3 regions of the Mixta hanseatica genome follow, and region 2 is predicted to be linked to each of the others. Evidence: predicted binding sites of a transcription regulator. Region 2 holds the regulator's gene; each other region holds the start of a gene.

What was found. The regulator PurR, encoded in region 2, represses purine synthesis genes. The targets are predictions, from matches to a motif close to CANGCAAACGTTTGCNTG.
Region 1: K6958_RS07885 (amino acid aminotransferase) is a predicted target of PurR. The motif match lies at 3,462-3,479, and genes of this name have one in related genera.
Region 3: pyrC (dihydroorotase) is a predicted target of PurR. The motif match lies at 1,853-1,870, and genes of this name have one in related genera.

What each region holds. Positions count from the first base shown of each region.
Region 1 covers NZ_CP082904.1:1,636,569-1,644,328, forward strand. Annotated here, with positions in the region: gene ldtD (L,D-transpeptidase) at 1-748, shown strand, start outside; gene mepK (peptidoglycan L,D-endopeptidase MepK) at 934-1,488, shown strand; gene K6958_RS07880 (MBL fold metallo-hydrolase) at 1,529-2,158, shown strand; gene K6958_RS07885 (amino acid aminotransferase) at 2,207-3,397, opposite strand; gene ompF (porin OmpF) at 3,583-4,674, opposite strand; gene asnS (asparagine--tRNA ligase) at 4,975-6,375, opposite strand; gene pncB (nicotinate phosphoribosyltransferase) at 6,572-7,760, opposite strand, start outside.
Region 2 covers NZ_CP082904.1:2,054,993-2,062,752, forward strand. Annotated here, with positions in the region: gene punC (purine nucleoside transporter PunC) at 101-1,303, opposite strand; gene punR (DNA-binding transcriptional activator PunR) at 1,415-2,323, shown strand; gene purR (HTH-type transcriptional repressor PurR) at 2,359-3,384, opposite strand; gene cydH (cytochrome bd-I oxidase subunit CydH) at 3,668-3,757, shown strand; gene K6958_RS10010 (C40 family peptidase) at 3,820-4,626, opposite strand; gene K6958_RS10015 (Grx4 family monothiol glutaredoxin) at 4,984-5,319, shown strand; gene rnt (ribonuclease T) at 5,385-6,065, opposite strand; gene gloA (lactoylglutathione lyase) at 6,168-6,575, opposite strand; gene K6958_RS10030 (TetR/AcrR family transcriptional regulator) at 6,706-7,296, opposite strand; gene eptA (phosphoethanolamine transferase EptA) at 7,335-7,760, opposite strand, start outside.
Region 3 covers NZ_CP082904.1:1,744,785-1,752,544, reverse strand. Annotated here, with positions in the region: gene mdtH (multidrug efflux MFS transporter MdtH) at 1-195, shown strand, start outside; gene grxB (glutaredoxin 2) at 306-953, shown strand; gene K6958_RS08435 (lipoprotein) at 1,104-1,667, shown strand; gene pyrC (dihydroorotase) at 1,932-2,975, shown strand; gene dinI (DNA damage-inducible protein I) at 3,113-3,358, shown strand; gene K6958_RS08420 (hypothetical protein) at 3,505-3,780, shown strand; gene bssS (biofilm formation regulator BssS) at 3,997-4,251, shown strand; gene solA (N-methyl-L-tryptophan oxidase) at 4,354-5,469, shown strand; gene proP (glycine betaine/L-proline transporter ProP) at 5,563-7,023, opposite strand.

The sequences.
Region 1 (7,760 bases), 420 kb from region 2:
GCTGCCGGATGATATGCGTAATGGCATCATGGTGAACATCGCCAACTATTCGCTGGTTTATTACGCTGACGGCAACGAAATTTTATCGTCGCGCGTTATTGTCGGCCGTCCCGATCGTAAAACGCCGCTGATGCGCAGCGCGTTGAATAATGTGGTGCTGAATCCACCGTGGAATGTGCCCACTACGCTGGTGCGGCAGGATATTATTCCCAAGGTTAAGCGCGATCCCTCTTACCTGTATCAGCACGGCTATACACTGCTTTCAGGCTGGAGCAACGACGCCGAGGTCATCGATCCCAGCATGATTGACTGGAGCATGGTTTCGGCGGCGACCTTCCCGTATCGCATTCGTCAGGCGCCAGGCGCCCATAACTCGCTGGGACGGTTTAAATTCAATATGCCAAGCTCCGATGCAATCTATTTACACGACACGCCAAACCATAATCTTTTTCAGAAAGATATTCGAGCGCTAAGTTCAGGTTGCGTGCGGGTAAATAAAGCCTCGGAATTAGCGAATTTACTGTTGCAGGATGCCGGCTGGAATAATGCACGTATCTCCAGCAGTTTACAGCAGGGCGATACGCGCTATGTGCCTATTCGTCATCGTGTTCCGGTTAATTTATTCTATCTTACCGCCTGGGTAGCTGATGACGGCAAGACACAATTCCGCACAGATATTTACAATTACGACACCACCGCGCAGTCAGGTACGCGCATCCTGACTCAGGCCGGTCAGCTACTGCTTTAATTATTGATTCATGACTCTTTTTCCCGGCTGTCTGTTCTTTCAGGCAGCCGGCTTATGAGTGGTATTTACGTTTATCCTCACATTACTGCCGTTTACTACCTTGACGTCATTCGAAGTGGCAGTTAAGGTGCGGACTTGTGTACTTTTTGCACGGTTCGCTTTCTTTTTTCAGGTAAACGCAATTTATGGCTAATTTTGATTCACAACGTCGTAAGCTGCTGGTTTTTGGTGGTGCGGCAGCAGGGCTTGCGCTGCTTCCAGGCTCAGCTCTTGCCTCAGTTTCGACTTCTCGTCCTCGTATTCTTACGCTTAATAATCTTCATACCGGTGAAACACTAAAAACCGAGTTTTTTAATGGGACAAGTTACGATCCGGATGAGCTGGCGCGGCTGAATCATTTTTTCCGCGATTATCGGGCTAATAAAATTAAAAGTATCGATCCAACGTTATTTGATCAACTTTATCGCTTACAGGCGATGCTGGAGAATCGTAAACCAATCCAGCTCATTTCTGGCTATCGCTCATTGGCCACCAATAATATGCTGCGCGGAAAAAGTAAAAGCAGCGGCGTGGCGAAACATAGCTACCATACACTTGGGCAGGCGATGGATTTCCATATCGAAGGTATTTCTCTGAGTAATATTCGCAAAGCGGCGCTAAAAATGCGCGCGGGTGGTGTAGGATATTATCCACGTAGTAACTTTGTACATATCGATACCGGGCCGGTGCGCCACTGGTAATGCAGAGAATGCCCGCCGGCTGAGCGGGTCATGGAGCTTTATGGATTATCATATTATTCCCGTCACGGCGTTCGCGCAGAACTGCTCGTTGATTTGGTGCAGCGAAACGCGTGAGGCCGCGCTGGTCGATCCCGGCGGCGATGCGGAACTGATTAAACAGCAGGTTGAAGCGCAAAACGTTAAGATAAGCGCAATACTGCTGACCCACGGTCATCTTGATCATGTGGGTGCCGCCGCCGAGCTGGCCGCCTATTATGGCGTAGAGATTATCGGGCCGCAAAAACAGGATGCCTTCTGGCTGGAAGCGCTACCTACGCAAAGCCAAATGTTTGGCCTGGCGGAATGCGCGCCGTTAACGCCCGATCGCTGGCTGGAAGAGGGTGAAACGGTAAAAGTCGGTAAGGCAACGCTGGAAGTTTTGCACTGCCCTGGTCATACGCCGGGACATATTGTCTTTTACCATCGCGACGGGCGCTTATTAATTTCCGGCGACGTGATATTTAATGGTGGCGTCGGACGTACCGACTTTCCGCAGGGAAGCCATCAGGCGCTGATTGATTCCATTAAAAATAAGCTGCTGCCGCTTGGCGATAATATTACCTTTATTCCCGGTCATGGGCCAATATCCACCCTGGGCCGTGAACGCATCAGTAATCCTTTTTTAATCTGAGCAGTAAATAAAAAATGGGCCAGCGGGCCCATTTTTTTGCCTTTGGATTTATAGCACGGCGACAATGGCTTCGCACAGCGCGGCCATATTATCTGGCGTCATGCCTGCTACGTTAACTCGACCTGAATTCACCGCATACACGCCAAACTCTTCACGCAGACGAATAACCTGATCTTTATTCAGCCCGCTGAAAGAGAACATGCCGTTCTGACGAATAATAAAACTGAAGTCGCGGTTAGCGCCTTTTTCCTGCAGCGTATTAACGAAAAGCTGGCGCATGCGATGAATGCGCTGACGCATATCCGTTAACTCCTGCTCCCAGATAGCGCGCAGCGCGTCGTTACCCAGAATAGTCGCCACTACGGCAGCACCGTGCGCCGGCGGATTAGAGTAGTTCGCACGGATGGTATATTTGACCTGGCTGAACGCGGTATCGGCTACGCCTGCCTCTGCGGCTACCAGCGTAAAGGCGCCCACACGCTCGTTATAAAGGCCAAAGTTTTTCGAGTATGAGCTGGCAACAATCAGCTCCTGGTGGCTGGCAGCAAAAATCCGCAGCCCTTCAGCATCTTCTTCCAGACCACGTGCGAAGCCCTGGTAGGCAAAATCAAACAGCGGCAGCCAGCCGCTTGCCTTAGAGAGTTCCGCCAGCTGAGACCACTGCTCTGCGGTAGGATCGATTCCGGTTGGGTTATGGCAGCAGCCGTGGAATAACACGACGTCGCCAGCTTTGGCGCCGCGCAGGCTGGCCAGCATTGCGTCAAAATCGAGCTGATGGTTTTCAGCATCGTAATAATCATATTCGCAGACTTCGAGGCCGGCAGAATTAAAGACGTTTTTGTGGTTTGGCCAGCTGGGGTTGCTGATCCAGACGCGCTTAGCGCCGGTTTGCGTCGCCAGAAAATCAGCGGCCACGCGCAGGGCGCCGGTTCCGCCAGGGGTTTGCGCGGTGCGGGCGCGTTTTGCGCTAATAATCGCGCTATCCTGACCAAATAGCAGCGCCTGGGTGCAGCGGGCAAAGTCAGCCAGGCCATCAATGCTGAGATAATTTTTTGTGGTTTCGTTTTCCAGCAGATACTGCTCGGCTTTCTTTACGCTGGTTAATACTGGCGTTTGTCCGGTTTCATCTTTATAGACGCCGATGCCAAGGTTGATTTTATTCGGGCGGTCATCGTTGCGGAAAAGATCGGCTAAACCAAGAATAGGATCGGCGGGTGCAGCAGTGATATTTTCAAACATGTGAGAGGTCCGTAAGCTTCAAGAAAAGCGAAATGAAGCCTCAGGTTAACGCCAGAAAGTGGAAATGCCAACCGTTTGCGAGAAAAAGAATCGTGAATAAAAATGCGGGAACAGGGCAAATAAAAACGGGGCATAAAGCCCCGTTTTTGAACCTTAAGAACGTAACGTTCTGCGACAGGCTGAACTTAGAACTGGTAAACCAGGCCTACTGCTACGGTGTCGCCAGAGCCGATTCCCAGCTCATTGTCGTCATCAATCTGGTTAATGATGTAGTCAACGTAGGTAGACATGTTTTTGTTGAAGTAGTAGGTTGCGCCCACTTCAAAGTATTTAACCAGGTCAACGTCGCCAACGCCTTCAATGTCTTTGCCTTTAGTCTGCACATAGGCGATAGACGGACGCAGACCAAAATCAAACTGATACTGTGCAACCAGTTCGATATCCTGAGTTTTATTTGCGAAGCCAGATACGTCGCCGACGCCAGCAATGGTGCCAGAGATACGGGTAGCGTTACGGCCTTCACCATAGCTTGCAGCCAGGTAGACATTGTTCGCGTCATATTTCAGCGCGGTGCCCCAGAACTCTGCACGGTCGCCGCGACCCAGATCAGCAACAGTATTCTGGTCATTAGTGCGATCCTGAGAACTATAAGAGCCTACAATGCCAACACCGATCGGTGAAACATAAGAGGTTGAGAAGCCGTAGCCGTCGCCGTTAGAGCGCTGCAGCTCGTCACGCTCGTTTTTGCCCTGATACTGAACTGCGAAGTCCCAGCCATCAACCAGACCAAAGAAATTGCTGTTACGGTAAGTCGCCACGCCGCCGGTACGGCTGGTCATGGTGTCAGACTGAGCGAAGTCACCGCCGAATTCAGGCAGGACGTCGGTCCATGCCAGAGCATCATAAGCGATGCCGTAGTTACGGCCGTAATCGAAAGAGCCATAGTTGCCGAATTTCAGACCAGCAAAGCCCAGACGGGTTTTGTTACCTTCCTGAGCATCTTCGCCTTCAGAGTTGTTGGCGCTGAATTCATATTCCCATTGACCGAAACCGGTCATCATGTCGTTAATCTGGGTTTCGCCTTTGAAGCCCAGGCGAATATAAGATTGATCGCCATCGCCGGCATAGCCGTCGTCATCAGAGAAGTAGTGCAGACCAACCGCTTTGCCGTACAGATCCAGCTTGTTACCATCTTTATTATAAACTTCTGCTGCATTGGCTGCTCCGGCAGCTAACAGAGCAGGAATAACCACTGCCAGAATATTGCGCTTCATCATTTCTTATTACCCTCATTGGAGTTATTTGGACACCTGCCACTGCCGTCAAGATTTCTTTACAAAGGCTTGATCAGAGTTTGGTGTCTTCCTGTGTCTGCAGGCATCTTTCCATTCGCCGCCAGGTAATTCTACCCCGAAAATGCTACTAAACCCTAATAGTAGTTTCATAAAGAAAATATGTATTACAAAATGTAAAAATAAGGGAACTTTGTGAGACAACTCAAAATTTACAAAAATAAAAAAAGGCTGACAGAGTCAGCCTTTGTATATATATGAATTTCTTATATTTAATGCCAGATATTAGAAACTGGCGTTACGCGGGGTACGTGGAAAAGGTATAACGTCCCTTACATTTTGTACGCCAGTGACATAAGCGATCAAACGTTCGAAGCCTAAACCAAAACCAGAGTGGGGCACGGTGCCGTAACGGCGCAGGTCGCGATACCACCAGTAGTCTTCTTTATTCAGGCCCATTTCATTGAGACGCTGGTCCAGGACGTCCAGGCGTTCTTCACGCTGGGAGCCACCGATAATTTCACCAATCCCCGGCGCCAGCACGTCCATCGCCGCCACGGTTTTACCATCTTCATTAAGGCGCATATAAAAAGCCTTAATGTCTTTGGGATAGTTTTTCACCACCACCGGTGCCTGGAAGTGTTTTTCCGCCAGGTAACGCTCATGCTCGGAGGAGAGGTCAATACCCCATTCAACCGGGTTCTCAAATGTCTGGCCGCTGGCTAACAGAATATCGATCGCATCGGTGTAATCGACACGAGCAAAATCCGCCGTGACGAATTTTTCCAGACGGCTAACGGCTTCTTTATCCACGCGCTCGGCAAAGAACGCCATATCATCTGCGCGCTCGCTTAATACCGCTTTAAAGACATACTTCAGCATCGCTTCCGCCAGGTCCGCCGCATCATCCAGCGAAGCAAAGGCAATTTCCGGCTCCAGCATCCAGAATTCCGCCAGGTGGCGGCTGGTGTTAGAGTTTTCAGCACGGAAGGTAGGGCCGAAGGTATAAATTTTGGAGAGGGCGCAGGCGTAGGTTTCGCCATTCAGCTGACCGGAAACCGTCAGGAACGCTTCTTTACCAAAGAAATCTTCATTGAAATCGACTTTGCCCTGCGCGTTACGCGGCAGGTTCTCTAAATCCAGCGTGGAGACGCGGAACATCTCACCGGCGCCTTCGGTATCGGACGCGGTGATCAGCGGCGTGGAAACCCAGAAATAGCCATTTTCATGGAAAAAGCGGTGCAGCGCCTGAGCCAGCGTATGGCGCACGCGCGCCACGGCGCCAATCAGATTGGTACGCGGACGCAGGTGAGCGACTTCACGCAGATACTCAATGCTGTGGCGTTTTGCCGCCATCGGATAGGTATCCGGATCGTCTACCCAACCCACTACCTCAACGGCCGTCGCCTGAATCTCAAAACTCTGTCCCTGGCCCGGAGATTCAACTACGTTGCCCGTGACGATAACGGAACAACCGGTCGTTAAACGCAGCACTTCGCTCTGGTAATTAGGCAGAGAATTATTGACGACAGCCTGAACGGGATTAAAGCAGGAGCCGTCATACACGGCGACAAAGGAAATACCGGCTTTTGAATCTCTTCGGGTACGTACCCAACCGCGCACGGTGACTTCTTCGCCAACCGCAACCTGGCCGAGCAGTACGTCCGCTACAGGCACTACGCTCATAAAGTTCTCTCTTTATTAGTTCGAAAATAAACAGGTTAACCCCGAATTTAGGGCTAATCTATGTTACTTGCCGTCCGGCAGGACACAAGCAGAATTCACCGTCGGGCAACAGTTTTCTTTTTATTTCGCGAATTAATCAAGATAAGCAGGGAAAACGCTCGTCAGCGCGCTGAAAAATCGCGCTGACGATTGGCCGTTAGCTGGCTTTTTTCACTAACGGGAGATCGAAGGCTTTACGTAGCGCGCGAACAAAGGCTTTATCCTGGCAGATAGTTTTGCCCGGGCTGTCCGAGAGTTTGGCGACCGGCTTCCCGTTGCACTCCACCAGCTTAATCACAATATTAAGCGGCTTAACGCCCGGGATATCGCAGGTCAGGCGAGTGCCGATGCCGAAAACCACGTTGGTGCGCTGGCCAAAGTGGCGATAAAGATCCAATGCCTTGTTGAAATCGAGGTTATCGGAAAATACCAGCGTTTTGGTCTGCGGATCGATCTCTAACTTTTGATAATGCGCCAGCGCTTTTTCACCCCATTCCACCGGATCGCCCGAGTCATGGCGCAGTCCCTGGTAGCGGTTGGCGAAGCCAGGCCCGAAATCACGCAGAAAAGCGTCCATGGTGATGCAATCCGTCAGGGCAATGCCCAGCCGATCGTCATACTCATCCAGCCAGGCCTGCAGCGCCGCGCGTTGGCTATTGGCCAGCACCGGGCTGATTTGCTGATGCGCTTGAAACCACTCATGCGCCTGGGTGCCGACCGGCGTGATGCCCAGCTGACGGGCCACATCATAGTTGCTGGAGCCGACCAGCCAGGGGAAATCCTGCTGAAGCGCGCTGACGATCGCCAACTGCACATCGCGCGAAAAGCGGCGGCGGGTGCCAAAATCCATCAGGCGGAAGCGCGACATATCAAGATCCTGCGTCAGCTGCTTAAAGTCGCTGATTTTTTCCTGCAGGCGTTCCACAGCCATTTCCGGCGTCGCCTGCGGTGAACGGTGGCGATGAACCACTTCGCTAATCAACGCCAGCAGTGGAACTTCCCACATAATGACTTCGCGCCACGGCCCGCTGATGCGAATATCCAGCTTACCCGCATGGTTGCGCACTTTCACCTGCTCCGGGTTATAACGGAACGCTTTCAGCCACGCCAGGTAGTCAGGTTTAAAAAAAGGCAGACCGGCAAGCCAGGCCGACTCCTCATCCGTCATTGCCAGCTGGCTCATCAGCGCGATCTGGGACTTGATTTCATCAGCATAGATACCTAACAGATCGTCGCCCCGGCAACGGAACTCTGCGGTAACGGTCACGTCATGATAGCGATGAAACACAGCCTGTTGCATATGCAGCTTGTAGGCATCGGTATCAAGCATCGTGGTTAAAATCGGG
Region 2 (7,760 bases):
ATTATTATAAGTGACTGCCTTGCAAGGAGTATATTCTCCCGCAAGGCATTATACAATGGCTAATAGTTAGTGCGCTAAGCATGCCGACAGCGGCGGATGCTTAATTGGAAAGGGAAGACGGCGGGCTGTTTTTCGTTTCCGCTGTGCGGTCGTGGGCTACATGCTGCAAGGCATAACCCAGCGCCACCAGGATAATCGTCGACACCATTACCGAGCTGGTGGTCAGTAAAGGCTGGGTCAGCCAGGAGGAGACGGCGAGGCTGGCGAAAAAGCACAGGCCCAGCTGCAAACAGTTCTGCAGCGCCGCAGCCTTACCAGTGTCATCCGGGAAGGGCAGCAGGGCGTTAGCCACCACGATGGGATAAATCGCGCCGTTTGCCAGCGCCATGCCGCAAAACGGGATCAGCAGGCCCCAGAGCGTAACATGGTCGCTTATCGAAACCATAAATAGTGCGGTCACGCTTAGCGCATAAAAAATCAGCAGGAACGGCAGCAGGCTGCGGCCGCTATGACGCTGAAGCGCAGAGCGACAGCCAAAGCCGCCGACCAGAAACGCCACGGTTTGCGGTAGATAGCTCAGACCGATATCAGCCGGACTCAGGCCCAGATCGTGCAGGATAAACGGCGAACCGGTTAGCCAGGCGAAAAAGCTGGCTGAGCAGGCGGCGTAAATCAGCACGTTGCCACTGTAGATACGTGACGCCAGCAGACGGAAAAAGCCGCTGCGTTGAGCGGTGGCTGCAGAGGCGGGTGCAGTTTTTTTCAGCTTCGCCGTTGCAAACAGCAGCGGCAGCGTGACCAGCAACAGCGCCAGAAAAATCGCACGCCATGAAAAATGACTGAGCAGCCAGGCACCTAACAGCGGCGCCAGCGCCGGCGACAGGGCCACTAGCGGCATGATGGTGGCAAAAACGCGATTAGCCTGCGCGCCGCGATAGCGATCGACCACCAGCGCCTGCCAGCTTACCGCCGCCGCACAGACGCCTACCGCTTGAATAAAGCGCAGGGTTAACATCTGCCAGGTGGCATTCGCCCACAGCATGCCCGCGCAGCCCAGTGCAAACAGCACGAGGCCCAACAGCAGTATCGGTCGGCGACCATAGCGATCGGAAAGCGGCCCCCACAGCAGCTGGGCGCAGGCGAAGCCGCCTAAAAATACGGTCAGGCTGGCGCTGATAATCCCAGCGGAAGTCGCAAAACTTTCCTGCATGGCGGTAAACGCCGGCAGATACATATCGGTGGCCAGAAAACCCAGCGTGCTGAGCAGGGCCAGATAGAGCATAAATCCTTTTGAACCAGGCATCTCTTTCTCGTTTATAAGCAGGTGAACAGACGGCGCGAGGGTAAAGGATGTTTTTCTCAATGTGAAACGCTAAAATTTGCCGCTTGATATCAAAATTTTTGCAGGCAAAAAATGTGGTCTGAATATGCACTGGAAGTGGTTGATGCCGTGGCGCGTAACGGCAGCTTTTCTGCTGCCGCGGAAGAGCTGCACCGCGTACCCTCAGCCATCAGCTATACGGTGCGTCAGCTGGAATCCTGGCTGGCGGTGCCGCTTTTTGAACGGCGGCATCGCGATGTGGTGCTGACCGAGGCAGGAGAGCTTTTTATTCGCGAAGGACGCGCTGTTATCAAAAAAATGCTAGCCACGCGGCGACAGTGTCAACAGGTGGCGAACGGCTGGCGCGGGCAGTTAAGCATTGCGGTGGATCGTATCGTTAAACCGCAGCGTACCCGCCAGCTGGTGCTCGATTTTTACCGGCACTTTCCGGATATGGAGCTGTTGATTACGCCGGAAGTGTTTAACGGCGTCTGGGATGCGCTGGCCGACGGACGGGTGGATGTGGCGATTGGCGCAACCCAGGCGATCCCGGTGGGCGGGCGCTTCGCCTTCCGCGATATGGGGGCGCTCAACTGGCGCTGCGTGGTCAGCGTTAATCATCCGTTAGCCGGCATAACGACCCAGCTGCAGGATGATGATATTCGTCCCTGGCCGTCGCTGGTGCTGGAAGATACCTCGCGCGCGCTGCCGCGACGTACCACCTGGACGCTGGATAATCAGCGCCGGCTGGTGGTGCCCGACTGGGAAAGCGCCTTTGATTGCCTGCGCGCCGGGCTGTGCGTGGGGATGGTGCCCGGCCACTTTGCCGCGCCGCTGCTGCAAGCCCGGCAGCTAACGGAGCTGACCTTACCGCAGCCTTTCCCGGATAGCTTCTGTTGCGTGAGCTGGTCAGAGCAAAGTAATTCACCCGCGCTGCGCTGGCTACTGGACTATCTTGGCGATACGGAAACCATCAATCGGGAATGGCTGCGTGAGGAGTAGCAGGCTCAGGAAGCGGTTTTCCTGAGCCTCAGGCATTAACGGCGGTAGTCGCGGAACGGACCGTCAGCAACGGAGCGGCGTTCAATCAGCGTAGGATGCACTTCAATGGTCTGCGGTTCTTCGCGTTTGCTGGTAATACGGTCCAGCAGCATATCGAAAGCGGTTTCGCCCAGCTGCTCTTTTGGCTGATGTACCGTGGTCAGCGCTGGGGTGAAATAGCGCGCGTTGCGCACGTTATCGTAGCCGATAACGGAGATATCCTGCGGCACGCGCAGCCCCATCTCATCCGCAGCGCAAATCGCGCCCATCGCCATAATATCACCGCCGCAGAAAACAGCGGTAGGGCGCTGCTTTTGCGCCAGGATTTGCTGCATGGCGCGATAGCCCGATTCCGGTTCAAAGTCGCCCTGCACGATCCACTCATCACGTACCGGGATGTTGGCTTCATTCAACGCTTTTACGAAACCTGCAAAACGTCCGCTGCCGGTGTTGCGCTCCATCTGGCCGGGGATCGCGCCGATGTCGCGGTGGCCGCGCTCGATCAAATAGCGCCCGGCCAGATAGCCGCCTTCAAACGCGTTATCCAGCACGGTATCGGTAAAATCGCCGCGGGATTCGCCCCAGTCCATCACCACCATAGGGATATTGCGGTTCTCCTCAAGCATCTTCAGCAGTGCTTCAGGATACTCAGAACACATTACCAGCAGGCCATCCACGCGCTTCTGCGCCATCATGGAGAGGTAAGCCTGCTGTTTCTGTAAATCGTTGTGGGCATTGCCCAAAATCAGGGTATAGCCGCGAGCGAAACAGCGCGTTTCCACCGCTTCTATAATCTCAGCGAAATAGGGCGCTTCGCTGGAAGTCGCCAGCAGACCAATCGATTTGGTATGGTTAACCTTCAGGCTGCGCGCAACGGCACTGGGCGAATAGTGTAATTCTTTGATGGCTGCCCAGACGGCCTCTCGGGTCTCTTCCGCGACAAAACGCGTTTTATTGATGACGTGCGATACCGTAGTAGTGGAAACGCCGGCACGCTTTGCGACATCTTTGATTGTTGCCATTAAAAAGATACTCCTGCGCCTGACGTAATAGTCTGATCAGGCTAATGTTAATCGTTTGCGTCCGCATGGCGTTATTCAGCACGCATAAAGGTGAAATTGGCGGGCTGAGGTACGTCTGATAGGCGGGACGTCTTTAAAATAAGGGTTGGCAACGGTGGTTTTTTGTCGTTGCGCAACGCAAGGCGGGGATTCTATCAAGGTGGCGCAAAGAAAACGAGATTTTTACCAGGGAGTATGGGAAAATCTATACCGTTATTTTTTGTGTGGTTAAAGGAGAGGGTGAATGAGCACCGATTTAAAACTATCAATAGGCACCACGGTTGCGGCATTGCTGATGATTATTGCATTTAGCTTCACTGCCGTAATGCACTGATCGCAGCACGAAGGATAAAAAAAGCCTGTCACTAAGACAGGCTTTTTTGTTGCGCAACAGCGTTAGCGAATGGTGCGCGGCGTCATCACGCGGCGCGCGCCAACATAGTGCCGCTGCCAGTAATCATCGCTAAGCTGGCTAATCTGGATATCTTTACCGGTTCGCGGTGACTGAATAAAGCGGCCGTTACCCAGATAGACGCCCACGTGATCGGCCGCGCCGCGGTTATTGATGCGGAAGAAGACCAGATCGCCTTTCTCCAGCGCCTCACGGTTAATCGGAGCCGCATCACGCAGGTGATACATCTCATTGGCGGTACGCGGGATCTTAAATTTCACTACATCTTTATAGGCGTACCAGACCAGACCGCTGCAGTCGAAACCGGTATGAGGCGAGGTGCCTCCCCACAGATAAGGCTTACCTAGCTGACTCATCAGTTTGTTCATCGCCGTTTCACGCGCTTTTTGATAGCGTTCACGGTGCGCCTTACTCATTTCCAGCGGCCCGCGCTTTGCGAGCGCCGTCGAATTTTTGTCGCCGCGCTGACGACCATAGCGTTGTTTGCTCTTTTTAAGGCTGCTTTTTTTCACGCTGGCGGTTTTGGTTGCGGCGCGACTTTTTTTTGTGCTGGCGGCGGTTACCACCGCAGGCTTGCTTTTTTTCTTCAGCTTGTTTTTTTCAACGCTGGCCGGACGCGCCTTTTTACTGGCCGTTTTCACCGGCCGACGCTTACGACGATCGTCGTCGCGGGCGATTTTTTTATCAACTTTATGCTGGCTGGCCTTAACCGGCGCCTGCGGCGATGCCTGGGCAACGTTAAAAAAGAGTTGGGCAACGGTCAGCATAAAAAGCGTAATCAATAAACGCATGGTGTGGTTACACTCAAAGCGCAGTGATAGCGCAAGGTTAATCTTATTTCTGCCATAGCGGCAGACTCCTGGTGGCCAATTCTAATCGAACTTATTGCGAAAAGATAAAGCCTTTTTTAGTGAAATAAACTTTAAGTGCATACAGATGTAAAAATAAGCATAAACAGGCTTTTATCTCAGCAATGTTATGACCAGTTATTAATCGCCGCCGCAGAAATGCCCCAGACGGTGGTTATTTTGGCCGCGCAACCCGGTACAATAACCTGCGTTATTTAACCTTACAGAAAATGTCGTTTTCAGCAACCCGCTACAGTCGCTACAATCAATAGACACGAAGCATGCTATTTAAGGAAGGCAATTATGAGTACTGTTGAAAAAATTCAGCGCCAGATCGCAGAAAACCCGATTCTGCTCTATATGAAAGGCTCGCCGAAGTTACCAAGCTGCGGCTTTTCTGCGCAAACGGTTCAGGCTCTTTCTGCCTGCGGCGAACGCTTCGCCTATGTCGATATCCTGCAGAACCCCGATATTCGTGCTGAACTGCCGAAATATGCTAACTGGCCGACCTTCCCGCAGCTGTGGGTAGATGGCGAACTGGTTGGCGGCTGCGATATCGTAATCGAAATGTTCCAGCGCGGCGAACTGCAAACGCTGATTAAAGAAACTGCAGAAAAATATAAAGAAGCGGAATAAGTCCTTATCCCGTTTATGACAGCAAAGGGCGCTTCGGGCGCCCTTTTTTATTTTATGCTGACCGGCTATTCGCCCTCGGCGATCTGCGCGTCGACAGGCTGCTCTTCAGCCACCGGCAGCGGCGGCCAGCCGCCCAGCCGTTTCCAGCGGTTAACCAGCTCGCAGAATAGTTCTGCGGTACGCTCGGTATCGTACAGCGCCGAGTGGGCCTGGCTGGCGTCAAAGGCGATGCCCGCCGCCTTACAGGCTTTCGCCAGCACCGTCTGGCCAAGGACCAGCCCGCTCAGGGCTGCGGTATCAAAGGTGGCGAACGGATGGAAAGGGTTACGCTTTAGCGCGGCGCGCTCGGCGGCGGCCATCATAAAGCTGTGATCAAAGTTGGCGTTATGCGCGACAACAATGGCGCGGTTGCAGCCCTGATCTTTTATACCTTTGCGCACCTGCTTAAAAATAGCGTGCAGCGCATCATATTCATTGACCGCGCCGCGCAGCGGATTTGCAGGATCGATACCATTGAACGCCAGCGCTTCCGGATGCAGAATCGCGCCCTCAAAAGGCTCCACGTGAAAATGCAGCGTCTGGTCGAGCTGTAACCAGCCATCTTCATCCATTTTCAACGTAACGGCGGCAATTTCCAGCAGTGCATCGGTTTTGGCATTAAATCCGGCGCTTTCAATATCAATCACCACCGGATAAAACCCGCGGAAGCGGTCAGATAATGCGTTCAGTTGTTTCGATTCAGACATCAGGATCTCATTGGCGAAAAAATGCAGCGCGCATTATGGCAAATTTCGCCAGGGGTTGCAGCAGCGGGAAAAAAGAAGGGCGCCAGCAGACGCCCTGAAAACTTAGTTGCCAAGGCCGTGGCCGGCGTGGGCGTTTTCAATCAGTTCGATTTTATAACCGTCCGGATCTTCCACAAAGGCGATAATGGTGTTGCCGCCTTTAACCGGGCCAGCCTCACGGGTCACCTTGCCGCCCGCCTGACGAATTCTTTCACAGGTCGCGGCGACATCATCAACGCCCAGCGCGATGTGACCATAGGCGTTGCCCAGGTCATACTGATCAACGCCCCAGTTATAGGTCAGCTCAATCACTGCGCCTTCGCTTTCGTCAGTGTAGCCAACAAACGCCAGGTTATATTTATATTCCTGGTTTTCGCTTTCGCGCAGCAGACGCATGCCCAGCACGCGGGTATAAAAATCAAGGGAACGCTGCATATCGCCAACGCGCAGCATAGTATGAAGTAAGCGCATAATAGTCTCCTGAAAGGGGTGTCATCGTCCGATGACGGTCAAAAAAGCTTAGTATAGCGGCCTGTTTCCAGCTGGAAAAACCGCGGTCAGTCATTAGTAGACCAGTCGTCTTGAAAATGGTTTTTTTAATTTAGCTCTCTGGCAGCAGCTGTAAAATTGCCTGTAGCGCATCGGTCAACGCGCTGCCATCGCGGCGTATTTTGCTCTGCAGGCTGGCGCCGAGCCAAAGAGAATAGAGCGTCTGCGCCATCGCTTCAGGCGAACAGCTCAGGCGAAGCGCCTCTTGCGCAACCGCAGCACGCAGCGCCGTAGCCAGGATCGCCATCTGAGCGGCGGCGCCCTGTTCCAGCGCCACTCTCATCTCTTCCGACAGGTCGCACACCTCGGCGGAAATTTTCACCGCCAGACAGTTTTCAATATGGCCGGTTGCGCGAAAGCGCTGTTCCGCCTGATGATAGTAATCCAGCAGGCGCTGACGCGGCGGCAACGGCGCATCGAACCATATCTGCATGTCGTGACGCACATGGCTGAAATAGCGCTCCAGCATGGCGACGCCAAAGGCTTCTTTAGAGCGAAAATAGTGATAAAACGACCCCTTCGGCACGCCGGCCTGCGCCAGCAGTTCACTCAGCCCCATGCCGGTAAAGCCGCGTTGCAAACAGAGCTGCTCGCCGATGGCGAGCAGCTGTTCACGGGTATCATGTCGGGTCGTTTTACTCATAGCGCTCAGGGTAATAGACCAGTTGGTCTAATGCAACCCTAATGCGCCTGACAGGCGGTTAACAGGTCAAGATGCGGCTGATAGAGGCGGGTTTGAACGTTCACCATGCCTAACAGCGTATGGAATACATTATCCTGCGATATCTCATCCTGCTGCGCATGCTGCCGCAGGCAGGAGAGGTTAACGCCAAACGTACGGGCATAATCGGCAGAGAGCCACATCAGAAAAGGGATATGCGTCTGTTGGCTGGGAGCGAACAGATAAGGCGCGCCATGCAGATACATACCGTGCTCGCCAAGCGATTCCCCATGATCGGAGAGATAAATCAGCGCCACGTTAAAGCGATCCTGATACCGTTTTAGCAGGTCGATGGTGTCGCTTAGCATTGCATCAGTATAAAGCAGCGTATTGTCATAGGTATTGACCAGCGCCTGATGATCGCAATCCTGAATCTGTTTGCTGTC
Region 3 (7,760 bases), 310 kb from region 2:
AGCCGTCTGGGTCTGGCGCTGGGCGGCGCGCTGGGCTATACCGGCGGCGGCTGGATGTTTGATACCGGACGCGAACTGGCCTTACCGGAGCTGCCCTGGCTGATGTTGGGCGGCACCGGCGCCATTACCCTGCTGGCGCTGTGGTGGCAATTTCAGCCGCGCGCCGCGGCGCCAGCGATGCTGCGCGGCGGCTAATACGCCGCTGCGGTTTGCCCTTCCCCTGGATCTCTTCCATACTTTTTAAGCATATTCAAACAATTGCTGGCGGCAACCCGCCGTCGGCAATATCAGTAAGGAGAGATGCGGTGAAACTCTATATTTACGATCATTGTCCGTTTTGCGTTAAAGCACGCATGATTTTTGGCCTGAAAAATCTGCCGGTAGAACTGGTGGTAATGCTTAACGATGATGAGGAGACACCAACCCGGCTGATTGGTCAGAAAATGGCGCCGATTCTGCAAAAAGAGGATGGCAGCTGCATGCCGGAAAGCCTGGATATTGTGCGCTATGTTGATCAGCTGGATGGCGAGCCGCTACTGACCGGCAAAACCAACCCTGCGATTAATGACTGGCTGCGCAATGTGAACAGCTACGTGAATAAGCTGTTGCTGCCGCGCGTTGCCGAAGGCGGTTTTGCCGAGTTCGCAACGCCGCAGGCGCGGGCTTATTTCAAAAACAAAAAGGAAGCCAACATCGGCGACTTTGCTGAATTAAAGCAGCACGCAGACGGGTTCATCAAAAAGATCTCTAACGATATGCGCGATCTCGATAAGCTGATCGTGAAACCGAACGCCGTTAACGGCGAGTTAAGCCTTGATGATATCAATCTGTTCCCTCTGCTGCGTTCGCTGTCGCTGGTGGCAGGGATTAACTGGCCCAGCCGGGTAGCGGAATATCGCGATAATATGGCGAAGCAAACTCAGGTAAATCTGTTAAGTACTATGGCGGGTTAATGGTTAAAGGGCGGCGTTTCGCCGCCTGCAGCCTGCATTTCCCGCTTTTCCCCTCTCTTTTCCTGTTTTCCTGGTGACTCACGGCGGCGATTACGGCAAGCTTAGCCTCCTTAAAAGGAGACTTTCTCCGCATCACTTTCGAGGATTGTCATGAACAAGGCGTTTTTGGCGCTCTGCGCCCTGATGTTGGCCGGTCTGTTGACCGCCTGTAATCAGCTGACTCAATACACGATTTCCGAGCAGGAGATCAATCAGGCTCTGCAAAAACATAATAATTATCAGAAAGATATTGGCGTTTCCGGGCTGGTTAATGCGCATATCGTATTAAGCAACCTCAGCAGCCAGATTGGCCGCGAAGAGGCGGGTAAAGTCACCCTATCCGGCAATGCAAAAGTGAATATCACTTCGCTGCTGGGTCCACAGCAGGCTGATATGCAGTTAAAGATGAAGGCCCAGCCGTTTTTCGATAAACAAAAAGGGGCGGTTTATCTGAAGGATCTGGAGATCGTGGATGCCAACGTGCAGCCGGATAAGATGCAGCCGATCCTGCAAACGTTGAGGCCCTACCTTAACCAATCGCTAAAAAGCTATTTCGATCGCGAGCCCGCTTATGTGCTGAGCGAGGATCGCAGCAAAGCGGAAGCGATGGCGAAAAAACTGGCGAAAGGCATTGAAGTAAAGCCCGGCGAGCTGGTGATCCCCTTTACCGACTAACGAGCGGTCGCCCGCGTCCTTTCCCCGGCGCGGGCCATTTACTTTTTATCCCTCACTGTTTCATGCCGCACTGGCGTTAGATCTCCTCTCCCACTGTCAAAGTGGACGTTCAGCGGGCGCGCTGGCGATATCTACAGCAATTCACGCGCTTTCCAGGGCTTTTTTATCGTGGCCGACATAAAGCATGTGCAATCGGTTGCCTTTATCCTTATGCTTAGTACCCGGCTAAAAACTGCCTTTTTTCCTATCGCCGGAGCCTAATTCATGACTGCACAATCTCAGCAACTGATCATTCGCCGCCCTGACGACTGGCATATCCATCTGCGTGACGATGAGATGCTGCGCGCCGTATTACCCTTTACCAGCGCCGTGTGCGGCCGTGCCATTGTGATGCCTAATCTGGTGCCGCCAGTGACCAGCGTGGAGGCGGCTATCGCCTATCGCGCACGTATTCTGGATGCGTTGCCGGAAGGACATGCTTTCCAGCCATTAATGACCTGCTACCTTACCGACTCGCTATCGCCTGATGAGCTGGAAAAAGGCTTCCGGGCAGGGGTATTTACCGCAGCCAAGCTCTATCCTGCCCACGCCACCACTAACTCCAGCCACGGCGTTACCCATATCGATACCATCGCAGCGGTGCTGGATCGTATGCAAAGTCTCGGGATGCCGTTGCTGATTCATGGCGAAGTGACCGATGCGCACGTGGATATTTTTGACCGTGAAGCGCGTTTTATCGAAACGGTAATGGAGCCGCTGCGCCAACGTTACCCGGCGCTGAAAGTGGTGTTTGAACATATCACCACCAAAGAGGCCGCGCAGTATGTGGAAGCGGGCAACGATCTGCTGGCGGCAACGATTACGCCTCAGCATTTGATGTTCAACCGCAACCATATGCTGGTGGGCGGCGTGCGCCCTCATCTTTATTGCCTGCCGATCCTGAAGCGCAATGTCCATCAGGAAGCGCTGCGTAAGGTTATCGCCAGCGGTAACCGACGCTTCTTCCTTGGCACCGATACCGCGCCGCATTTGCGTCATCGCAAAGAGGCCAGCTGCGGCTGCGCAGGCGTGTTTAATGCTCCGACCGCCCTGCCCGCCTACGCGACCGTGTTTGAAGAGATGGATGCGTTGCAGCACTTTGAAGCGTTCTGCTCGGAAAACGGCCCGAACTTTTACGGCTTGCCGCTGAATGAAGGCACCCTGCGTCTGGTGCGCGAGCCCTGGACCGTGACCGAAAGCATCGCGGCGGCAGGCGATAAGCTGGTGCCGTTCCTGGCCGGTGAGACGCTGAACTGGCGCATCGCCTAACCTTCTCCAGGCGGCTGGCCTTAGCGGTCAGCCGCTTCTGCGATCTGCCTCGTTTTTTCACCTTTCCCCGCGAGCTTTTCATTGCTTTGCTGATGCGATAACTGTATAAATAGCCAGTACTCACAGCGGAGGCAGATATGCGTGTTGAAGTAACTATAGCGAAAACGACTCAGCTCCCTGCCGGCGCTATCGATGCGCTGACACAGGAACTGTCAAAACGAATCGATAAAGAATTTCCGGAAATGGCCAACCATATTTCGGTGCGCTACGCCAGCGCGAATAACCTGACCGTGATGGGCAGTGGTAAAGAAGCTAAAGATCGCGTAACCGAGATCCTGCAGGAAACCTGGGAAAGCGCCGACGACTGGTTTATCACTGACTGACTTCTTTTTGTGCCGTTGTTTGCCGGATATCGCCATCCGGCTTTTTTTTATCTTTACCGCCTCGCCGCCGCCTCAACGCGGTTATAGACTGTTGTAAGCCGATGACATATTCTGGCGTCCGTCATGACTTACAGGAGGTGTTAACCATGACCGCTGAAAAACCTGAAGAGGCGATGACCTTTGGTGAACTGCTGGCGTTAATTGGTGAACAGCAGCGTCGTCTTACCGTGTTGGAAAACGCATTTTCCTATCTTGCCTTTTGTCTGGACGATAAATCTAATCAGTTATTGATCCACAGCCTGCGGCTGGAAGCGCAAAACCAAAATCATGATGAGGGAATGCAACAGCATTTTGCTCGCCTGGCGGCCGAGCTGGAAAAACGTCACGCCCCGGTTAAAATTCAACCCGATCCCAGCCTTTGACATTTATAAACTCCTGCATTATGCAGGAGTTCTTTTTCCGCCAGAAATAACCAGAATTCTGTGCAAATATTATTCTGCGCCGATTAATTACGCTATTCGAGCATTTTTCGTGCCGCTTAAATCTGTAACACTGTTATAATCAACCTGCTCTGTGAAAAAAAGCCGCATTGAAACCTCAAATAATCACTTCGTTCTACGAGTAATAAGGGGGTTATAATGGACAGTAATAAAGAGATTATTCAGACACATCCCCTCGTTGGATGGGATATCAGTACCGTGGACTCGTATGATGCGATGATGATCCGTCTGCATTCGCTTTCATCTAATGAGCAACAGCCTGATGAAGCCGACGTAGGGCCGACTTATTGGCTGACTACGGACGTTGCCAGACAATTTATCTCCATTCTGGAAGCAGGTATCGCTAAAATAGAAGCCAGCGAGATCCTTGCGCGAGACTACAAAAAGCATTAACCAGTACTTTTGGTTGACCAGGCACCCTCCGGGGTGCCTTTTTATTATCTGCACGCTTTTGCTATGCTGCTAAACCTTCGCAGCATCAGGAGAAGTTGGCTAATGGTTTATGATCTTATCGTTATTGGCAGTGGCTCCGTCGGCGCCGCCGCAGGCTGGTACGCGACCCGTGCCGGGCTTAAGGTGCTGATGATCGACAGCGCCCATCCGCCCCATCAGGAAGGCAGCCACCACGGCGCGACGCGTCTGATTCGCCACGCCTACGGCGAGGGCGCACGCTATGTGCCGCTGGTATTGCGCGCCCAGCAGCTATGGGATGAACTGGAGCAGCAGTGCGGCGAGCGGATTATGCATCGCAGCGGCATTATCAATCTCTCCCCTGCCAACTCGCCATTTATTACCAACGTAATAGAAAGCGCGCGCCAGTTCCAGCTGGAGGTAGAGGTGTTAGCGCCGGAACAGATCCGCCAACGCTGGCCGGATATTCATGTGCCGGAAGGCTACACGGGCGTTTTTGAGCCGCGCTCCGGCTACCTGAAATCAGAAGTGGCGATTCGCAGCTGGATACGGCTGGCACGCGAAGCGGGCTGCGCTCAGCTGTTTAACTGCCCGGTATCCGCTATTGCCCGCGAGGGTGAGCTGCAGCGCGTAACTACCGCCGACGGCGACTATTATGGCCGCAAGCTGCTACTCAGCGTTGGCACCGCCGTAAAGTGGTTCTGCCCCGAGCTACCGGTTACGCCTGTACGTAAAGTATTTGCCTGGTATCAGGCCGACGGCCGCTACAGCGAAACTAACAAATTCCCCGGTTTTACCGTCGAAATGGCGGATGGCAGCCAATATTATGGTTTTCCGGCTGAAAATAACGAGCTGAAAATAGGCCGTCATGACGGGGGGCAGCCGATGCAAAGCGCCGAGGATCGCAAGCCTTTCGGCGCCTTCGCCAGCGATGGCAGTGAAGTTTTTAATTTCCTGCGCCATTTCTTGCCGGGCGTCGGCGTTTGTTTACATGGCGCCGCTTGCGCTTATGATAATTCTCCCGATGAGGATTTTATTATCGATACGCTGCCGGAAGATAATGACCGGCTGATTATTACCGGGCTTAGCGGTCACGGTTTTAAATTTGCCAGCGTATTAGGTGAAATAGCCAGCGACTTTGCCAGCAATAAAGCATGTCAATTTGATTTATCGCCATTCTCTTTGTCCCGTTTTAAATAAAAAAATAAAGGCACAATAAAATTGTGCCTTACTATTTTCGTGATAATTATTATCACCATAAGGATAAATATTATCCGCTTTACATCAACGTCATTATTGCGTTACGCGGTTCTCTTTCTGGCGACGTAACTTCAGTTTTTTTACCAGTTTTACCGCTTCCGCTTCCGAACCTACCGCCGGAGCTGAACCATGCAGCGGCTTACGTGCGGTTTCACGCATAAAGAACACGGTAATCAAGCCGATCACGCCCGCACCCATCAGGTAATAAGCGGGCATCAGCAGGTTCTGGAATTTATCCACCAGCCAGGCAGTCATCAACGGCGTGGTGCCACCAAACAGAGAAACGGAGATGTTAAAACCGATGGCCAGCGCGCTGTAGCGAATATCCGTGGCGAACAGCGCCGGCAGCGCCGAAGGCATGGTGCCGCTAAAGCAACTGTGCAGTACGCCCAGGATCATCAGTCCAATGAATACAAACACCAGGTTACCGGTCGCTACCAGCATCAAGCACGGGATTGACAGCACCAGCAGACCTACCGCGCCCAGCGCAATCACCGGACGGCGCCCCAGACGATCGTTCCAGTGCCCCCAGAACAGCGTCAGCGGCATCATAACAAACATTACCACCAGCACCAGCATCAGGCCACTCAGCTCGCTCAGTCCCAGCACGCCGGTCAGATAGCTGGGCATATATGAAGTCAGCATGTAGTTAGAGACGTTAAACAGCAGCACCAGACCGATACATTTCAGCATCTGCGCGCGATATTTACGCAGCATCTGCCACAGTGTCAAACGCGGTTTGCTGTGCTCCAGCGCTTCCTGTTTTTCCATATGCTTCTGAAACGCCGGCGTCTCTTCCAGTTTCAGGCGGATATAGAGGCCAAACAGCCCCAGCGGCGCAGCAATAAAGAAAGGAATGCGCCAGCCCCAGTTAAGCAGCTGATCCGCTGACAACATGGCAGTTAGTGCGGTAACCAGCCCGGCGCCCAACAGATAGCCGCCCAGCGTACCGAACTCCAGCCAGCTGCCCATAAAGCCGCGGCGCTTATCGGTTGAGTACTCGGCGATAAAGGTCGCCGCGCCGCCATATTCGCCGCCGGTAGAGAAACCCTGCACCAGACGCGCCAGCAGCAGCAGTAACGGCGCAGCGATGCCGATACTGTTATAGCCGGGGATCAGGCCGATACAAAAGGTACCGATCGCCATCATGATCATGGTGATGGCCAGCACTTTCTGCCGCCCAATGCGGTCGCCGAGCGGGCCGAAAAACAGCCCGCCGATCGGACGCACCAGAAAAGCGGCGGCGAAAGCGCCAAAAGTCGCGATCAGCTGAGCGGCCGGGCTGCCGCCGGGGAAGAAGACTTTACCGATGGTCACGGCCAGATAGCTGTATACGCCGAAGTCAAACCACTCCATAGCGTTGCCGAGCGCGGCCGCGCCAACGGCGCGTTTTAACATAGCGTTATCGACAATAGTAATATCATCGACGGTTAGTTCTTTTTGGCCTTTTTTCTGCCAGAAATGTTTTTTAGATGAGCCTGTAGCGACGTTCATATCGTTTCCTCACGGATGACGCGATGACGGTAGGCAGCACCATAGCTTTCATAGCCAGCAGCGGCTGATGGTAAGGAAAGCTATAACGCAGCATGAATACGCTCAACAGAATGGGATCTGCATCACGTTTATTGACACAGATTTACTTTATCGATTGCAAAGGCAAAATGCAAATCTGATGAAATATTGGGCTAATTTTATGCAATAACCCAGCGTGGAATATCATCCTTTAATCAAAAAATAGTTTTTAAGACCATATAAAACCAATGGACTTATCTGCTGCGGGCTGCCGTTAAATATCACTGCTTCCTGTAGATAGATGTTAGCAGAATGTTAACTTATAACGAGTAACGGCGACTATCCGGTGGCTGAAAGGCGACTTCCATCCTGACAAAAACTGACTAAAAACGACAAAAGTTGATATTTAATTCAAATTTATTGAAATCATCATAGCTCTCGCTTTTTTGTTTCCCACTATGCATCTGTTGTACTGCCGTCTCGTTTTACGCTTTTATTTGTTCTACTTATGTCTACTTTGGCTGGACGAAATTGTTTATTCCCCGCCGGCGCGATTATTTTTATGGTGCTAAAAAGGCAATTTCAGGCGATAAAACTGATAATCACCCTATGAAATCATCAGTTTATTTGAATAAAATGAAAAAAGCCTGTCTGCGGCTGTTTTTTTGTTGATTTTCTGTTTCAGCTTGTACAGTCTCATGACAAAACATGCATAAGAG